Regions from separate parts of the Thermoanaerobacterium sp. RBIITD genome, predicted to be linked through region 2. Evidence: a T-box and tRNA genes for the amino acid it is inferred to sense, from the RefSeq annotation. Region 2 holds a T-box; the other holds one or more tRNA genes.
The links. The T-box of region 2 lies ahead of metG (methionine--tRNA ligase). A T-box ahead of a tRNA ligase gene usually reads a tRNA of that ligase, here a tRNA-Met.
Positions count from the first base shown of each region.

Region 1: it has a tRNA-Met gene. The T-box ahead of metG (methionine--tRNA ligase) is inferred to sense a tRNA for this amino acid. The anticodon was not compared.

Region 1 is NZ_LT906662.1:1,712,293-1,720,393, forward strand. It holds gene hbs (non-specific DNA-binding protein Hbs) at 1-261, shown strand, start outside; gene CPG45_RS07995 (RNA-binding S4 domain-containing protein) at 307-546, shown strand; gene CPG45_RS08000 (SpoIID/LytB domain-containing protein) at 710-1,651, shown strand; gene yabP (sporulation protein YabP) at 1,754-2,047, shown strand; gene CPG45_RS08010 (MtnX-like HAD-IB family phosphatase) at 2,126-2,752, shown strand; gene CPG45_RS08015 (putative manganese-dependent inorganic diphosphatase) at 2,755-4,374, opposite strand; gene yabQ (spore cortex biosynthesis protein YabQ) at 4,518-4,994, shown strand; gene CPG45_RS08025 (FtsB family cell division protein) at 5,058-5,360, shown strand; gene CPG45_RS08030 (S1 domain-containing RNA-binding protein) at 5,467-5,889, shown strand; gene CPG45_RS08035 (Ppx/GppA phosphatase family protein) at 5,933-6,847, shown strand; tRNA gene CPG45_RS08040 (tRNA-Leu) at 6,927-7,016, shown strand; tRNA gene CPG45_RS08045 (tRNA-Met) at 7,026-7,101, shown strand; tRNA gene CPG45_RS08050 (tRNA-Met) at 7,107-7,183, shown strand; gene CPG45_RS08055 (recombinase family protein) at 7,140-8,101, opposite strand, start outside.
Region 2 is NZ_LT906662.1:1,528,020-1,536,120, reverse strand. It holds gene CPG45_RS07120 (hypothetical protein) at 1-306, shown strand, start outside; gene metG (methionine--tRNA ligase) at 389-2,299, opposite strand; T-box leader at 2,396-2,628, opposite strand; gene CPG45_RS07110 (CCA tRNA nucleotidyltransferase) at 2,683-4,083, opposite strand; gene CPG45_RS07105 (spore maturation protein) at 4,161-4,682, opposite strand; gene CPG45_RS07100 (nucleoside recognition domain-containing protein) at 4,687-5,271, opposite strand; gene CPG45_RS07095 (AbrB/MazE/SpoVT family DNA-binding domain-containing protein) at 5,409-5,660, shown strand; gene CPG45_RS07090 (cation diffusion facilitator family transporter) at 5,708-6,586, opposite strand; gene rsmI (16S rRNA (cytidine(1402)-2'-O)-methyltransferase) at 6,742-7,554, opposite strand; gene CPG45_RS07080 (tRNA1(Val) (adenine(37)-N6)-methyltransferase) at 7,557-8,101, opposite strand, start outside.

The DNA of each region.
Region 1 (8,101 bases), 180 kb from region 2:
CTTGTTACAAAGATTGCAGAAAAAAGCGAATTAACGAAGAAAGAAGCAGAGAAAGCGTTAAATGCTTTCGTAGATGCAGTGCAAGAAGCACTCCAGCAAGGTGATAAAGTGCAGTTGGTTGGCTTCGGAACATTTGAGGTAAGAGAAAGAGCAGAAAGAAAGGGCAGGAATCCTCAGACAAAAGAAGAAATAACAATTCCTGCATCGAAGGCACCAGTATTTAAAGCAGGCAAAGCTTTAAAAGATTTGGTGAATGCGTAAATCAGGTCGTATGACCTGATTTATCTTTTAAGGAGACGGAAATCAATGCGGTTAGATAAATTTCTTAAAGTGTCACGGCTTATAAAAAGAAGAACAATAGCAAAAGAAGCATGTGATAAAGGCATGATATCAATTAACGGAAAAGTAGCTAAGGCCGGTGATGTCCTTAAAGAAGGGGATATCATTGAAATCAATTTCGGAAGTAAAGCTATAAAGGCTGAAGTTGTCGATCTAAAAGAACATGTATTAAAAGACGAAGCAGAGAATATGTATAAGTTACTTTAAAGATGTATTATTTTATTTAAGTTAAAGTATTAAATATTTATAAATATGAATACATCTCAATAATCCTTCCTATACTAACATAAAAGTATATATATATTTATACGTTAAGTTTAGCATAGGAGGGATTTTTTTGCGAAATAAATTAAAATTATTATTATTGGTTATGACAGCTATATTTGCTTTGACATCTTGTACAACACCATCTAAAAAACCATTGCAAAAAAGAAAACCACAAGTGTTATTACCTGCAATACCGGCAAAGATTAGCCGTGGTAATAAAAAGGAACCTGTTTTAAAGGTATATATAAGTCAAACAGGAAAGATAGAAACTATGCCACTTGAGCAATATGTTATGGGTACTGTTGCGGGGGAGATAAAAAATGATTGGCCGATAGAGGCATTAAAAGCACAAGCCATTCTAGCTAGAAGTTATGTATTGAACTTCGTTGATACTAAAAAGTCGAAATATGACGGAGCAGATATATCAACAGATTTTGAAGAAGCGCAGGCATGGAATCCAGCAAACATAAACTTAAGAATCAGAAAAGCTGTAAATGATACAAGGGGGACTGTCGCTATATTCAATGGTAAATATATAGATGCATGGTTTCATTCAGATGCAGCAGGTAGAACTGCTATGGCAAAAGAAGGGTTAAATTATAAAAAGCCAGAACCGCCGTATATTGAAAGTGTGAAGTCAAATGATAGTAAAGATGCCCCCGCAAATATAAAAAACTGGACTGCGACATTTACAAAACAAGATGTTTTAAATGCACTTAATAAGATGGGTGTGAACATAAAGGATTTTAGTTCAGTTACTATAGGGACAAAAGGTGGATCGGGAAGGACTGTAAATCTTAATTTTGATAAAACTCCTGTAAATGCACCAGACTTTAGAATAGCTATTGGCAGTGAAAAAATGAAATCTACAATGCTTGACAGTGTAAAATATGATGGCAGCAATCTCCTTATAAAAGGAAGGGGATTTGGTCATGGAGTCGGCATGTCGCAATGGGGCGCATATCAAATGGCAAAACAAGGTTCGAAAGCTAAAGATATAATTATGCATTACTTTAAAAATTTGAATATTGTAAAACTATGGTAATTGGAACGCGAAGAGGGTTATGATTAAAACCCTCTTTTATTGATATTTGTTCTAAAATACCATACACCTTCATAAAATTAGATAAAAAGAGGAGGTGTTATGATGGAGGATAGAAGAGGGACAAACAGTAATAAACAACAGAACATCACAATACAAAACAGAGAAAAGATGCAGGTAACTGGTGTAGATAATGTAGTAAGTTTTGATGATGAATTGGTTATACTTGAAACGGCACTGGGACTTTTAACAATAAAAGGACAGGACCTTCATATAAATAAACTTAATTTAGATGAAGGAAATGTATCTATTGATGGAGAACTTGTAAGCCTTACATACAGCGATAGAAGTGGAATAATGGGTAAATCTGGAGGATTTTTAAGTAGGATGTTTAAATAAAAGTGAAGTGATGCCAACATTGAAAAGTTATCCCTTTTCGTGTATCATTGTATTAAAATGATGTAAAGGGGATGCATTATGTGTACCTATATACTTGTTGATTTTGATGGCACCATAACAAAAGAAGATACTTGTTATGCAATGGTTAAGGCATTTGCAAAGGATGGCTGGCAGGAGATAGAAAGAAAATGGGAGACAGGTTTGATTAGTACCGAAGAATGTGCACTTGAGACGTTTAAGCTTATGGATATGGATGAAGAAAAGCTAAAAAAACTTCTTAATAAAATAGAAATAGATGAGTATTTTAAGGACTTTTTAAACTTATGTAACAAGAGAGGATACAAAGTCATAATTGCAAGCGATGGATATGATTTTAATATTAAAACTATTCTTAACAAGTACAATATACATCTTGAATATTATAGCAATAGACTATATTTTAAAGATGGGAATATTGTTGCTAAATTTAATACATCATCGGAATGTGATAAATGTGGTTCATGCAAACTTGAGATATTAAAAAAATACAAAAATGACAATACAGAAGTTATTTTTATTGGTGATGGTTATTCAGACATATGTGTAGCAAAATATGCAGATAAACTATTTGCACGTGATACACTGCTAAAATATTGTATAGAAAATAATATTCCCCATATACCGTTTAATAATTTTAAAGATGTGATAGAAGAAATAAAGCGATAAACCTATTTTGAGTTTATCGCTTTTGCTATTGGTGGTACAATCTGCTTTTTTCTTGATATGACATATGGAAGATAAAAATTATTATCCGTTATGTCAATATTGAATGCCTTAGCTAATAAATCTTTGTGATTGCCAGCAAACAATACCAAAGAACCTTCGTTAATAATATCAGTAAGCATTAATAAAAGCATGTCGTAATTTTTATTTTTTCTTTCTTTCTCCATGAATTTTAATAAATCTTCTTTAAGATTTCCAACACTTGATAATGTGGTTACTTGACCAATTCCGATTTTAAAATTGTTGATTATGAATTCTTTAAAATCCATATAAAATATTTCTTCAACAGTTTTACCCTTTAAGGATGTCCCAGCTTCAAACATTTGTTTACCAAAAGTCTCAATATCAATCTCGGCTATTTCAGATAATTTTCTCGCTGCCCTTATATCCTCCGGTGTACAGGTTGGCGATTTAAATACTAATGTGTCAGACAATATTGCAGCACACATAAGCCCAGCGATATGCCTTTCCGGTATCAAGCCACGTTCCTCAAAAATCTTATTTATTATTGTCGATGAACAACCAACTGGCTGATTTCTAAATAATATTGGCTGGTTTGTTTCAACACCGCCGATTCTATGATGGTCGATAATTTCAAGAATTGTGGCATCCTCAATACCGTCAACTGCTTGTGACAATTCGTTATGGTCCACAAGTATGATTTTTTTTCTTTCATAGTTTAATATATGACGTCTTGCTAAAAGTCCCAAAACTTTACCTTCACTATTTACGACAGGAAAGTTACGGTATCTATACTTTAACATTGTTTGCCTTACATCATCAATATAATCACTATCTTTAAATGTCACAATATCATCTTTTATCATAATGTGTGACATTGGAAGACATTGATTTATGAGTTTAATGGTGTCAAAGGTATCACAAGGAACAACAATTATTGTTGAATTATACTTTTTGGCTTCTTTTATAACACTGTCGGATGGATTGCTATCGCCTGTTATTATTATTGTTTTAGCACCATTTTTTATAGATTCCAATTGGATGTTCTCTCTATTTTCAACGATCAATGTTACCCCATCACGAATCTTACCAATAACATAATCTGTTTGCATTGCGGCAACAATAATGTCTCCTTTTATAAAATCTTCGTTTTTGACAATTATTCGGCCATTTAAGGTTTTTAGAATATTTTTAATAGGTATGCTATAATTTGATAATTCTTGTGATGATGTAAGGTATGCTTTTGCAAGGTCACCCATTGTAGCTACTCCCTTAAGTCTATTTTCTTCATCGACGATGGCAATAGTCTTAAAATTTTTATCAAGTAACATATTCCATGCTTCATACATAGGAGCATTTTCTTTAATTGTTAAAGGCTTATCATAAGATATATCGCTAACCTGCGTATATACATTTTCAATTAAATCAGGCTCTTTAACATTAAAATAATTTAATACAAATTGCGTTTCTCTATTTATAGGTCCAAGCCTTACCGGTATCGCTTCAATATTTTCTGATCTCCTTTTTAAATTAGCATATGCTATTGCAGAACAAATTGAATCTGTATCTGGGTTCTTATGACCGGAAACGTAAATAGTACTCATATGCAACTTCTCCTTTATATTTATATAATAATAACATTTAAAATTATATTCTTACAATTTATTCAATAATATATGAAAGGCTTAAAGATAATCATATAAGTCTTTCATACTAATATAATATAACAGGAGGAGGTAATATGTAAATGGTAATGAATGTACAAAACCAGCTTTATTCTTTCTTTGTTATGTTATATGGTGGCATAATAATTGCAATTATATACGATGTTTATAAAGTTATAAGGATAATTATAAAACCGAAGAGAATTGCTACAGATATAGGAGATATTACCTTTTGGATTATTGGTACTATTGTTTTTATATTTTTTTTATATATTAGCAATTATGTTGAGATAAGATTTTACACATTTCTCGGATTTATAATAGGTGCTTTAGCCTATAATGTTGTATTAAGTCCTTTTGTTGTAAAAACATTACTTTTTATTTATAGAATTTTATTTAAAATAGTAATAAAAACATTTAAAATGATTAGCTATCCAATTGTAATTTTATATAAAGCACTCCTTGTACCATATAGATATTTAGCAAAGATATTTTCTATTCTAAAAATGCTAATTGATAACATTGTTTCACATTTTAATCTTTTTAAGAAAAAAAAATAGAGGATTTTTCATCAAAATGTCGAATATATACTAGAAGAACAAAATGATGAGAGGTCTGTTCCAATGATGAAGGTAACGAATAAGATTAGAATTAAAACAATATTGATAGGCATTTTTATTATCTATGTTGCATTTACATTTGTCAAGCAGCAAATTACATTGAATATGTTAGATGAGAAGTATAATGAAATTAAATCCAAAGAGATTGCTGTACAAATCGAGAATAAAGAATTAAATAATCAGATAAAATATATAGAAACAGATAAGTTTATAGAAAACGAAGCAAGACAAAAGCTTGGACTTATTAAAAAAGGCGAGATAATGTACATAGATACATCAAAGGAAAACAAAGATTCAACAAAATAGAATAAAGACTTTATTTTTACAAAATTACACACTTGATAGTATATGTTTTTTAATATATAATAAACATATTAGTATTAAATAAGTTAAAGGGAGGATAAATATTTATATGCCATTTCAGGTAGGAGAGGTAGTTGAAGGAACTGTTCTCAATATCACTGATTTTGGAGCGTTTATTCAATTACCGGAAGGCAAGACGGGTTTGGTTCATATATCAGAGATCGCGAATACTTATGTCAAAGATATTAATGAATTTTTAAAGGAAAATGATAAAGTAAAAGTAAAGGTCCTTTCAATGGATAGGGAAGGACGCATAAGCTTGTCAATAAAGAAAGCTTTGCCAAAGCCCAAATCCGAAAAAAGCAATAGGAGCTATGAATTTGAGCATCATAGCAATCGGAATAATAATATTTCTTTTGAAGAAAGAATTTCTAAATTTCTGAAAGACTCTGATGAAAGGCAACAACAGCTTAAAAAGAATTTCGAATCAAAACGAAGAGGCGGCGGTTACAAAAGAAACGCTAATTATTAATATTCGGGGACTACCCGAAGATTTTCAATTCAGGAGGACTACAATGAGGTGCTCTGTTATTGATATAGGTACTAATTCTGTACGCCATCTTATATGTGATATTGATGGTGAATTGATTAAGACAGTAAAAAAAGATGTTAAAATAACACGACTTGGTGAAGGCGTGTCAAAAAGTGGCAGATTAAACAATGATGCTGTTATAAGAAGTATCGATATTATAAGAAAATATTTAGATGATGCGAAAGATTATAATGTAACTGATATCTATGCATTCGCGACTTCAGCAATGAGAGATGCAAAAGATTCTGACTATTTCTTAGATGAATTATCTAAAATAGGATTAAATACAGATATTATAGATGGTGAAACTGAGAGTTTATATGGTTATTTGGGTGCCTCATATGGTATAAATAAAAAAGATGCATTGGTATTGGATATTGGTGGAGGTAGTACAGAATTTTCATATTACAATGATAATCTTATAAAGAAAAGTTTTGATATAGGTGCTGTCAGATTGACGGAAAGGTTTATTAAAAATGACCCGCCAACAATCGATGAATACAACAATATGAGACTGTATATAATAGATATGTTGTTACCATTTATCGAAAATAATGAAAATATAACATGTAACATTATAGGCATAGGAGGAACAATAACGACATTGGCAGCAATGTCACAGGGCTTAAAAGTTTATTCGAGGGAAAAAGTTCATGGATATGTTCTTTCCAAAAACGAGGTAAAGAGACTCCTTGAATTACTTATGTCAGTTAAACTTGGAGAAAGAAAATTGATAAATGGGTTGCAGCCTGAAAGGGCAGATATAATTATAGCCGGAACAATAATACTTATTACAATATTAGAGCTTTTAAATGTTAATTCGATTTCCGCAAGTGAGTGGGACAATTTGGAGGGCGCTGTGATAAATAGATTTCTTAAAAAAAATAATATTAATTAGCTAAAATATCAAAGCAAAAAGTCTTGACTTATAATATATTATGTAATATAATAAATGATGTCGCTAATGATAGTGACGTGCCGGAGTGGCGGAACTGGCAGACGCACAGGACTTAAAATCCTGCGGGCCTTTAAAGCTCGTACCGGTTCGATTCCGGTCTCCGGCACCAGCTTAATATCGCGGGGTGGAGCAGTTGGCAGCTCGTCGGGCTCATAACCCGGAGGTCGCAGGTTCAAGTCCTGCCCCCGCAACCAAATATGGCGGCGTAGCTCAGTTGGCTAGAGCATGCGGTTCATACCCGCAGTGTCGGTGGTTCGACTCCACTCGCCGCTACCATCCATGTACAAACTTTTTGATTAATCGAGATTTTCAAAATTGCCTCAACCTTATCATGGTAGACGGTAATTTTTTTTATATATGTAGGTAGCATAGCTTTTATTTTCTTTCTGTCTCCTTTGGTCAAAATATCTTTATCTTTTATTAAATATGCTGTTATCATATCTTCTGTTATAATACTTACATCAGGTTTTAATTCCAATTCTCTTAATCGTATTTCAACTTCATTCTTCTGTTGCTCAAGCTCGGTCAATTTAGCATCAAGGCTCGGATGAAAATGTCCTGCTGCAATAGCATCTACAATAGTAGAAATACTTTTATCTATTTCTTCTTTCCTTTTTAAAAGTGTTTTTTGCATATTTTGCCTATCACTTATAATTTCTTGATTTTCTTTGTTTAAAGATTTGGCAATTTGAGGTATAATATCATCATTAAAAATTTTTTCCTGCAATTCACTCAAAATGTAATTTTCTATCATATCTTGGTTTATATCTTTATTATCACATTGCTTTGTACGTTGTTTATTATTGCATCTGTAATATGTATACTTTTGTTTTCCTAAACAGCCTGTCATACTTGCACCACAAATACCACATTCTATAAGTCCAGAAAGCAAATATATTCTTTTTACATTATGTGCAGCTTGTGTCCTTTTTGCTTTTTCCATCTTTTTTTGTACCTCCTCAAATAAATCTTTATCTATTATTGCGGGAATAGCATTATCTATTATAATTACATCTTCTTTGCAAATATTATGCTTATATTTAGTACCTTTATTAAATATGTATTTTCCAATATATTTTTCGTTTTTTAAAATATCATGCAAACTATTTTTGCTAAAAGTATTACCTTTTTTAGTTTTATAACCATGCAGATTTAATTCATCTATAATATGTCTATAACCATAGCCATCATTAT
Region 2 (8,101 bases):
TACGGTGAAAATATTGTATGGGTATCTGATAAAAGCCATATAACTCTCTACAATCTCAAAACTAAAAATACTGTAGAGATTGTAAAAGGCGATGCAGTAGAAAGATGGCTTCCATCATTAAACGATACATATATTACGTGGTATGATAATATGGGAATATTAGAATTATATAACATTAAGTCAGGTAAATTGCAAGACTTCCCTGTAAAAACAAATAATTTTTCTAGCATAATGGGTAACGTATTGACATGGACTAAATTAGAAAATAATAAAGGTATAACACAATTTATCACCCTTTCTGAATGATAGAAACTAAAAACAAATAACTAAGATACAAGTTAAACAAACTTTAGATAAAATAATGGCGGGTAATGCCCGCCATACTTTTTTATTTTACCTTCGCACCGCTTTCTATGTCTTTATCTAAAGTTACGACAGTCAATTTGCCTTCGTTTGATGCCGCCAAAATCATTCCGTACGATTCTATGCCTCTTAATTTTTTAGGCTCCAAGTTAGCAACGAGGACAAGTTTTTTGCCTACCAGCTCCTCTGGTTTGTAATGTAGTGCAAGTCCTGATACAACTTGCCTTACTTCATCACCGACTTTAAGCTTAAGCTTTAATAATTTATCAGCGCCTTCTACTTTTTCCGCTTCCAATACTTCTGCAACTCTCAAATCGATTTTTGCAAAATCGTCTATTTTGATGTAATTTGTCTCTTCTTTTAGCTCTACTTTTTTAGGCGATTCTTTTTCAGCTTCTTTAAGCTCCTTTTCTACATCGATCCTTGGGAAAATATTCTCCCCTCTTTTAACTTTTGTGCCTGATTTCAGTAAGCCGAATTTAAGGCTATCCCATGTTCTTAAATCATCGCTAATCCCAAGCTGTTCATATATCTTGATAGGCGTATTTGGCATAAACGGCGTTATTAAAACTGCAACAAACCTCAATGATTCAACAAGGTTGTAAAGAACCGTCTTAAGCCTTCCCTTTTTATTTTCATCCTTCGCTAAAACCCATGGCATCGTCTCATCGATGTACTTGTTTGCACGACCTATAAGCTTCCAGATTTCTGTAAGGGCATTAGAAAACTGCAGCTTATCCATATAGCTTTCAACAACTTTTGGCAGAACGTTGGCTATAGATATCAAATCGTCATCGATTTCTTCTTTTTCCCCAGCTTCAGGCACTGACCCACCAAAGTATTTTTCCACCATTGTTACAGTTCTGCTTAGAAGATTGCCAAAGTCATTTGCAAGGTCCGAATTTATCCTGGAAATCAGCGCTTCATTTGAAAATACACCATCTGCTCCAAACGGAACCTCTCTTAAGAGGAAATACCTTATAGCATCTACACCGTACTTTGACACAAGCTCTTTTGGATCAACCACGTTTCCTTTTGACTTTGACATCTTTCCACCATCCAGTATAAGCCAGCCATGGCCAAATACCTTCTTAGGTAAAGGCAAATCCAGCGCCATAAGCATTGCAGGCCATATTATGGTGTGGAATCTTACGATTTCCTTTCCAACAAGGTGCACATCTGCCGGCCAGTACTTTTTAAAATCTTCATCGTAATCCGTAGAATACCCCAGCGCAGTTATATAATTAGACAACGCGTCAATCCAAACATACACCACATGCTTAGGGTCAAATGGAACTTTTACTCCCCAATCAAATGACGTTCTGGATACACACAAGTCCTCAAGACCAGATTTTATGAAACTAACCATCTCATTCAACCTTGATTCAGGTTGTATAAAGTCCGGATGTTCTTCATAGTACTTAAGAAGCCTATCTGCGTAATTTGACAGCTTAAAGAAGTAACTTTCCTCCTTCACAAGCTCTACAGGTCTGCCGCAGTCAGGACAGTTTCCATCAACAAGCTGCTTCTCAGTCCAAAACGTCTCACAAGGTGTGCAATACCATCCTTCATATTCGCTTTTATATATGTCGCCCTTTTCATAAAGTTTCGTAAATATCTTTTGAACAATCTCTTCATGCTGCTTGTCTGTTGTCCTTATAAACTGGTCATTGCTTATGTCCATTGTCTTCCACAAATCTTTGATCCACGCCACAATCTCATCAACATACTGCTTTGGCGTAACGCCTTTTTCCTTAGCCTTTCTCTGTATCTTCTGACCATGCTCATCTGTACCTGTCAAAAATCTCACATCGTACCCTGTAAGCCTTTTAAACCGCGCCATCGCATCTGCAGCAACAGTCGTATAAGAATGCCCTATGTGAAGCTTATCACTGGGATAATAGATTGGTGTTGTAATGTAAAACGTCTTTGCCATAAAAATCCTCCTCATTTTAATTATTTTTAATCGTGGTTACTTACTTCAAATTTATTTAATACTTGAAAATCCAGACGTAAAAAAACCCGCCACCCAATTAGGGGCGAGTTATTCGCGTTACCACCCTTTTTCACATACGCCTCACGGCAATATGCCTCAATAAGTGCCATCACACTCTTACTCTGTAACGGGAAATCCCGCCAAAGCCTACTTAGTTTCAGCTTTGAAGCTCTGGGGCCATATTCAAAAGTTCATTCTCTGCCGGCTTTCACCTACCCCGGCTCTCTTTAAGAGAATTTCCTTTCTACTCTTCCCATCATTGCCTTTTTTAATATTATTTACATTGTTATATTTAATATACTTTAACTTAAGTGCAATGTCAACTAAATTTTCTTCATTTTCATTCTTTCCTCAACGAATTTTATTGCATCATTTCTATCTTCAATATCTCCGTAAAACTGATTTTTTCTTATCTCATATAATATTTGATTAAGCAGTTTATAATTTTTAAGGTCAAAGTTTACTATTATATCGAGTGGTGTCAAAAGCGGAGTTTTTGTATTATTATAGTCGACATATCTTCTAAACATTCTCAATATGAAATCCCTATAATGCTCAGCATCGCTTAACCTATCTGCTGCAACCCTTGTTGAAACAACATCAGCCTGGGACAATAATAAACACCCAATTGAATCATCCTCAAGGTCAGAGAAAAGTTTAAAAAGCGGCTTATTCGATATACCATTAACATAGATAGATAAAGGGTTCATATGATATAGGACCATCTTTTTTATCAATGAAGATTCCTTTTTCCCCATTTTCATCCTTCTAGTAATACCTGACAAAACTTTTTCACCTTTTATATCATGATTGTAAAAATGTATGTGATTTTCAGCATCAATGTAAATTGATTCCGGTTTACCTATATCATGAAATAATGCCGCAAGTTTCAAAATATCTCTTATTTTCTTTCCAGACGAAAGGTCTTTATCAAGATATTCACATATCATTTTTGAAATATCAACAGGGAATCTTAAATCTTCTATAATATTTTCATATTCTTCAACCGTCTTTATAGAATGATGCCATGCATCAAGAACATGATAATAACATTTACCTATATCTTTCATCTTGTAAACCTCTGGAAAAATGGCATCCATTAATCCAAGCTCGTCCATTAATCTAATATATTTAAATGATTCTTTTGACTTTAATATTATGTAGATTTCATACATTATTCTTTCAGATGATATGTTTTTTATTAAATTTGCTTTTTCCTTTATTAGATGTTTAGTTTTTTCTTCTATATTAAATTTGTACATTGAAGCAAACCTTACTGCACGAAGCATCCTTAATGGGTCATCATCAAAAGAATTTTCGCTTACATATTTGATCTTCTTATTTCTCAAATCATTTAACCCGCCCATTGGATCTATAATAAAATCCATGTCAAAAAAATCAGTTAGTTTCATAGCCATTGCATTTATAGTAAAATCTCTGTGTAATAAGTCTTCATATATGTCTTTTCCTTTCATATCTGTAAAATCCATGATTGTCCCTTCAAATACAACCCTGTATGTCCCTCTTTCCTCTGCATACGGTACGTATGATCCCCCAAGCTTTTCTGCCACTAGCTTCGATATCGATGAAACATCACCCAAAACTGCAAAATCATAATCATTAATTTCTCTATTTAGTATTCTATCCCTAACGGTCCCACCAACAACATATATTTTCTCAGCATAATCACCAAGTATTCGTTTTATTTTATTAATCAAAGACATAATGTCATGCATTCCCTTCAGTAATTTATAATACATTTTATCATTTATAGTATATCAAATTTTAAAATGTAAACAAGTCAAAAAAAGAGTCTACTATAAAAAACAGATGCAAGTATAGCAACTATGTCTGCGAAAATGCCAGCTAAAACTGAATGCCTCATTTTTTTAATTCCTACAGATCCAAAATATACCGCTAATACATAAAATGTTGTTTCAGTTGAGCCATACATGACAGAGGCGAGTTTTGAGATAAATGAATCAGGCCCATGAGACTTAATCAGTTCCGTTGCAACCCCAAGAGCACCGCTTCCTGAAAGAGGCCTTATAAGTGCTAATGGAACAGCTTCTGAAGGCATACCTATCTTTGTCGTCAAAGGTGTAAGTAGCTTTGCCAATAAATCTAGGGTGCCGGATGCTCTTAATACACCAATAGCCACAAGCATTACTAAAAGTGCCGGAAATATCTTGATGATCGTATTTATGCCGTCTTTCGCACCATCGACAAATACTTCATATACTTTAACATGTTTTAGCAATCCGTAAAGAGGAATTAACATTAATATAACTGGTATAATCCATTCAGAAATAAGCTTTAACATAAGATCACTCCTTAAAAAGTGGTGATTTCTCTAAAATTTTTACAGTTGTAACACCAGCTATAATCGCTGTAACACTTGATAAGAGCCCAGCAATAACAAAATCCGCAGGGTTTTTAGCTCCCAATGACGCTCTTATCCCTATCATTACTGCCGGTATTAATTGCACAGATGCAGTATTAATGACAAGGAACGTACACATAGAATTTGATGCAATATCACGCATATTTAGTTCCTGAAGGTATTCCATCGCCTTTATACCAAAGGGTGTTGCTGCATTGCCCAACCCTAACATATTTGCAGATATATTCATAATCATTGCACCTATTGCAGGGTGATCTTTTGGCACCTCCGGAAAGAGTTTAATAATTAATGGCTTTAATATTCGAGATAATATATCCATTAAACCTGATTTTTCGGCAATCTCCATAATGCCAAGCCATAAGGACATGATACCAATCAATCCTATAGATATTGTAACGGCCGATTCAGAAGAATCTATTATAGCTTTTGATACTTCACCCATCCTTCCACTTATCATTCCTACGATAATCCCTATCGCTATCATAAAAAACCATATATAGTTTATCAAAAATATCCCCTCCATTCTATAAAAATTTATGTTATTTTTTTTAAAAAATGTCAAAAAAGTATTGACTTATTTTGCAAAACTTGGTATTATTACATATGAGAAGAAATTGTCGAATTTTGTTACTTCAGGAGGGAAGAATTATGTTGAAATCTACTGGAATAGTTCGAAAGGTAGACGAGTTGGGAAGGGTCGTAATTCCTATTGAGCTTAGAAGGACATTAAATATAGCAGAAAGAGATGCTCTTGAAATTTATGTAGACGGCGAGCAGATAGTACTTAAAAAATACGAACCTGCTTGTATTTTCTGTGGCAACGCAGAAAACGTAGTTAATTATAAGGGCAAAAATATCTGCAAAGAATGTCTTGAAGATCTCAAAAAAAGCGAATAATCGAAAAAAAATAATAGAAGTTAATCTTCTATTATTTTTTTGCCTTTCTAATTTTGAGCTTCGGTTTTATCATATGGTTCTATATGAACGATGACTTCCGTAACACCAGGTATCTCTTTTTTTAGTTTTTCTTCAAGTTCACTCGCTATATCATGGGCATCGCGGATATTTTCATTTGGATCAACCATTATATGAAGGTCTATGTTTATATCATCTTCCCGTCCTCTACTTCTTATTTGATGGCATGACAAAACACCTTTAATACTAACAGCAATATCATGTATCTTTTTAGAGTCTACTACAATTCTGTCACATAAAATATCCGAACTGTGCTTTATTATCTCGATACCTGCCTTAATTATAAATACAGCAATTATTACAGACATTATAGGGTCAATATAAGGTGTTACTTTAAATTTTAAAGCTATAAGTGTTACAAGCACAGATACAGAAACAAATATATCGCTTTTTGTGTGTAGCGAATCTGAGACAAGTATGTCACTTTTTAGCTTAATGCCCTGATTATATTCGTAAGTAAATACAAATATATTTACTATGAGTGTTGCGATCATTATTATAAAACTATCAATTGTTATTTTAGGAATAACTGGTGTAATAAATCTGCTATAAGCTTCTTTTAATATATTAAAGCTTACAAAGAATAGCATAACTGATATAAAAATAGAAGAAAATGTTTCAAACTTCTTATGCCCATAGGGATGTTCTTTATCTTCAGGTTTCGATGCAAGATAAATCCCCACAAGGCCAACTATATTGCCTGAGCTGTCAGAAAGTGAATGATATCCGTCAGCCATCATACTTGCACTCTTTATATACAAGCCATATAATATTTTAGCCAATGCGACTATTATATTTAAGACTAATATTATTATCAAAACTTCTTTTATTTTTTTAAATGTGTCCATTTTAAGACCACCTTATAAAAATCAATTGATAATGTTAAGTATACTACATATTATATGCTTAAACATAAAAATATGCAATATAAAAGCAAAATATTTTTTAATTGCAGTTATTGATTTTCATTATCAATTGATATTGAGAAACAAAATCGTATACTTTATTTATCATTTAACGTAAGTTTATAAACTTCACTTTTGGGTATGCCTAATTTTTTAGCAGTTAATTTTACTGCTTCCTTTTTATCAATACCGCTATCTATATATTTTTTAATTAATTCCTCAGGACTTAGGTTTATAACTTCTTTAAATCCTTCTACAAGCACAACTAGTTCGCCCTTAACCTCATTACCGATTTTACTTAAAACTTCATCAATTGTTCCTCTTATAAATTCTTCATGTATCTTTGTTAGTTCCCTCGCGATCACAATTTTTCTATCACCGGCATATGGCTTAAATTCGTTTAATGTATCGATAATTCTATGAGGTGCTTCATAAATGATAACCGTTCTCTTTTCATGAAATATATTATTAATAACCTCTTCACGGTCTTTTTTCTTTGTGGGTAAAAATCCCATAAACGTAAATTCATTTGTATCAAGTCCAGACCCTATTAAAGCCGTTGTTATAGCTGTTGGTCCTGGGAGTGGTATAACATTTATATTCTCATCTATACATAACTTAACAAGGTCCTTACCTGGATCAGATATCCCAGGCGTACCAGCGTCTGTCACCAATGCTACATTTTTGCCTAATTTTAATTCATTGACTATCTTAATTCCGCTTGAAACTTTGTTATGCTCGTGATAACTTATAAGAGGCTTTTTAATTTCATAATGATTTAGAAGCCTCACGGTCTGCCTCGTGTCTTCGGCAGCAATAAAATCAACTTCTTTTAATATCCTCAAAACCCTCAAGGTTATGTCTTCAAGGTTCCCGATGGGTGTCGGGCACAAATATAAATTTCCTATCACTATTACCCCTCCTCAATGCTGGTCTTTCCATATATCTCAATAAGCTCATCTGTATATTTACCATTATCTCTGTATACATACAGTGGCTTTATTATATTAAGTCCCATTTTTGCACCTTTTTTTGCTTCTACTAAAACCAAGTTTGGTTTTTCGTCAATATACGGTTGCACAAATCTAATTTTCTTCGGTTCAAGATTATATTTCCTTAAATTATAAACAATATCCACAAGTCTATCCGCTCTATGTACCAAGAAAAATTTTCCACCGAATTTAAGCAATCTCCATGTAACCTTTATAAAATCCTCAAGATTACCGTTTAATTCATATCTTGAAATATTTTCACTTTCATTGTTTTTATCAAAACCGGTTTCGCATGGCATATATGGCGGATTTGTTGTAACAATATCATACTTCTCTATTCCTAATTTATCCACAATTTTTCGTATATCGTCATTTATTATTGTTATTCTATCTGTAAGATTATTCAGCATCACACTTCTATAAGCCATATCAGAAACTTCCTTCTGAATTTCTACCCCGATTATAT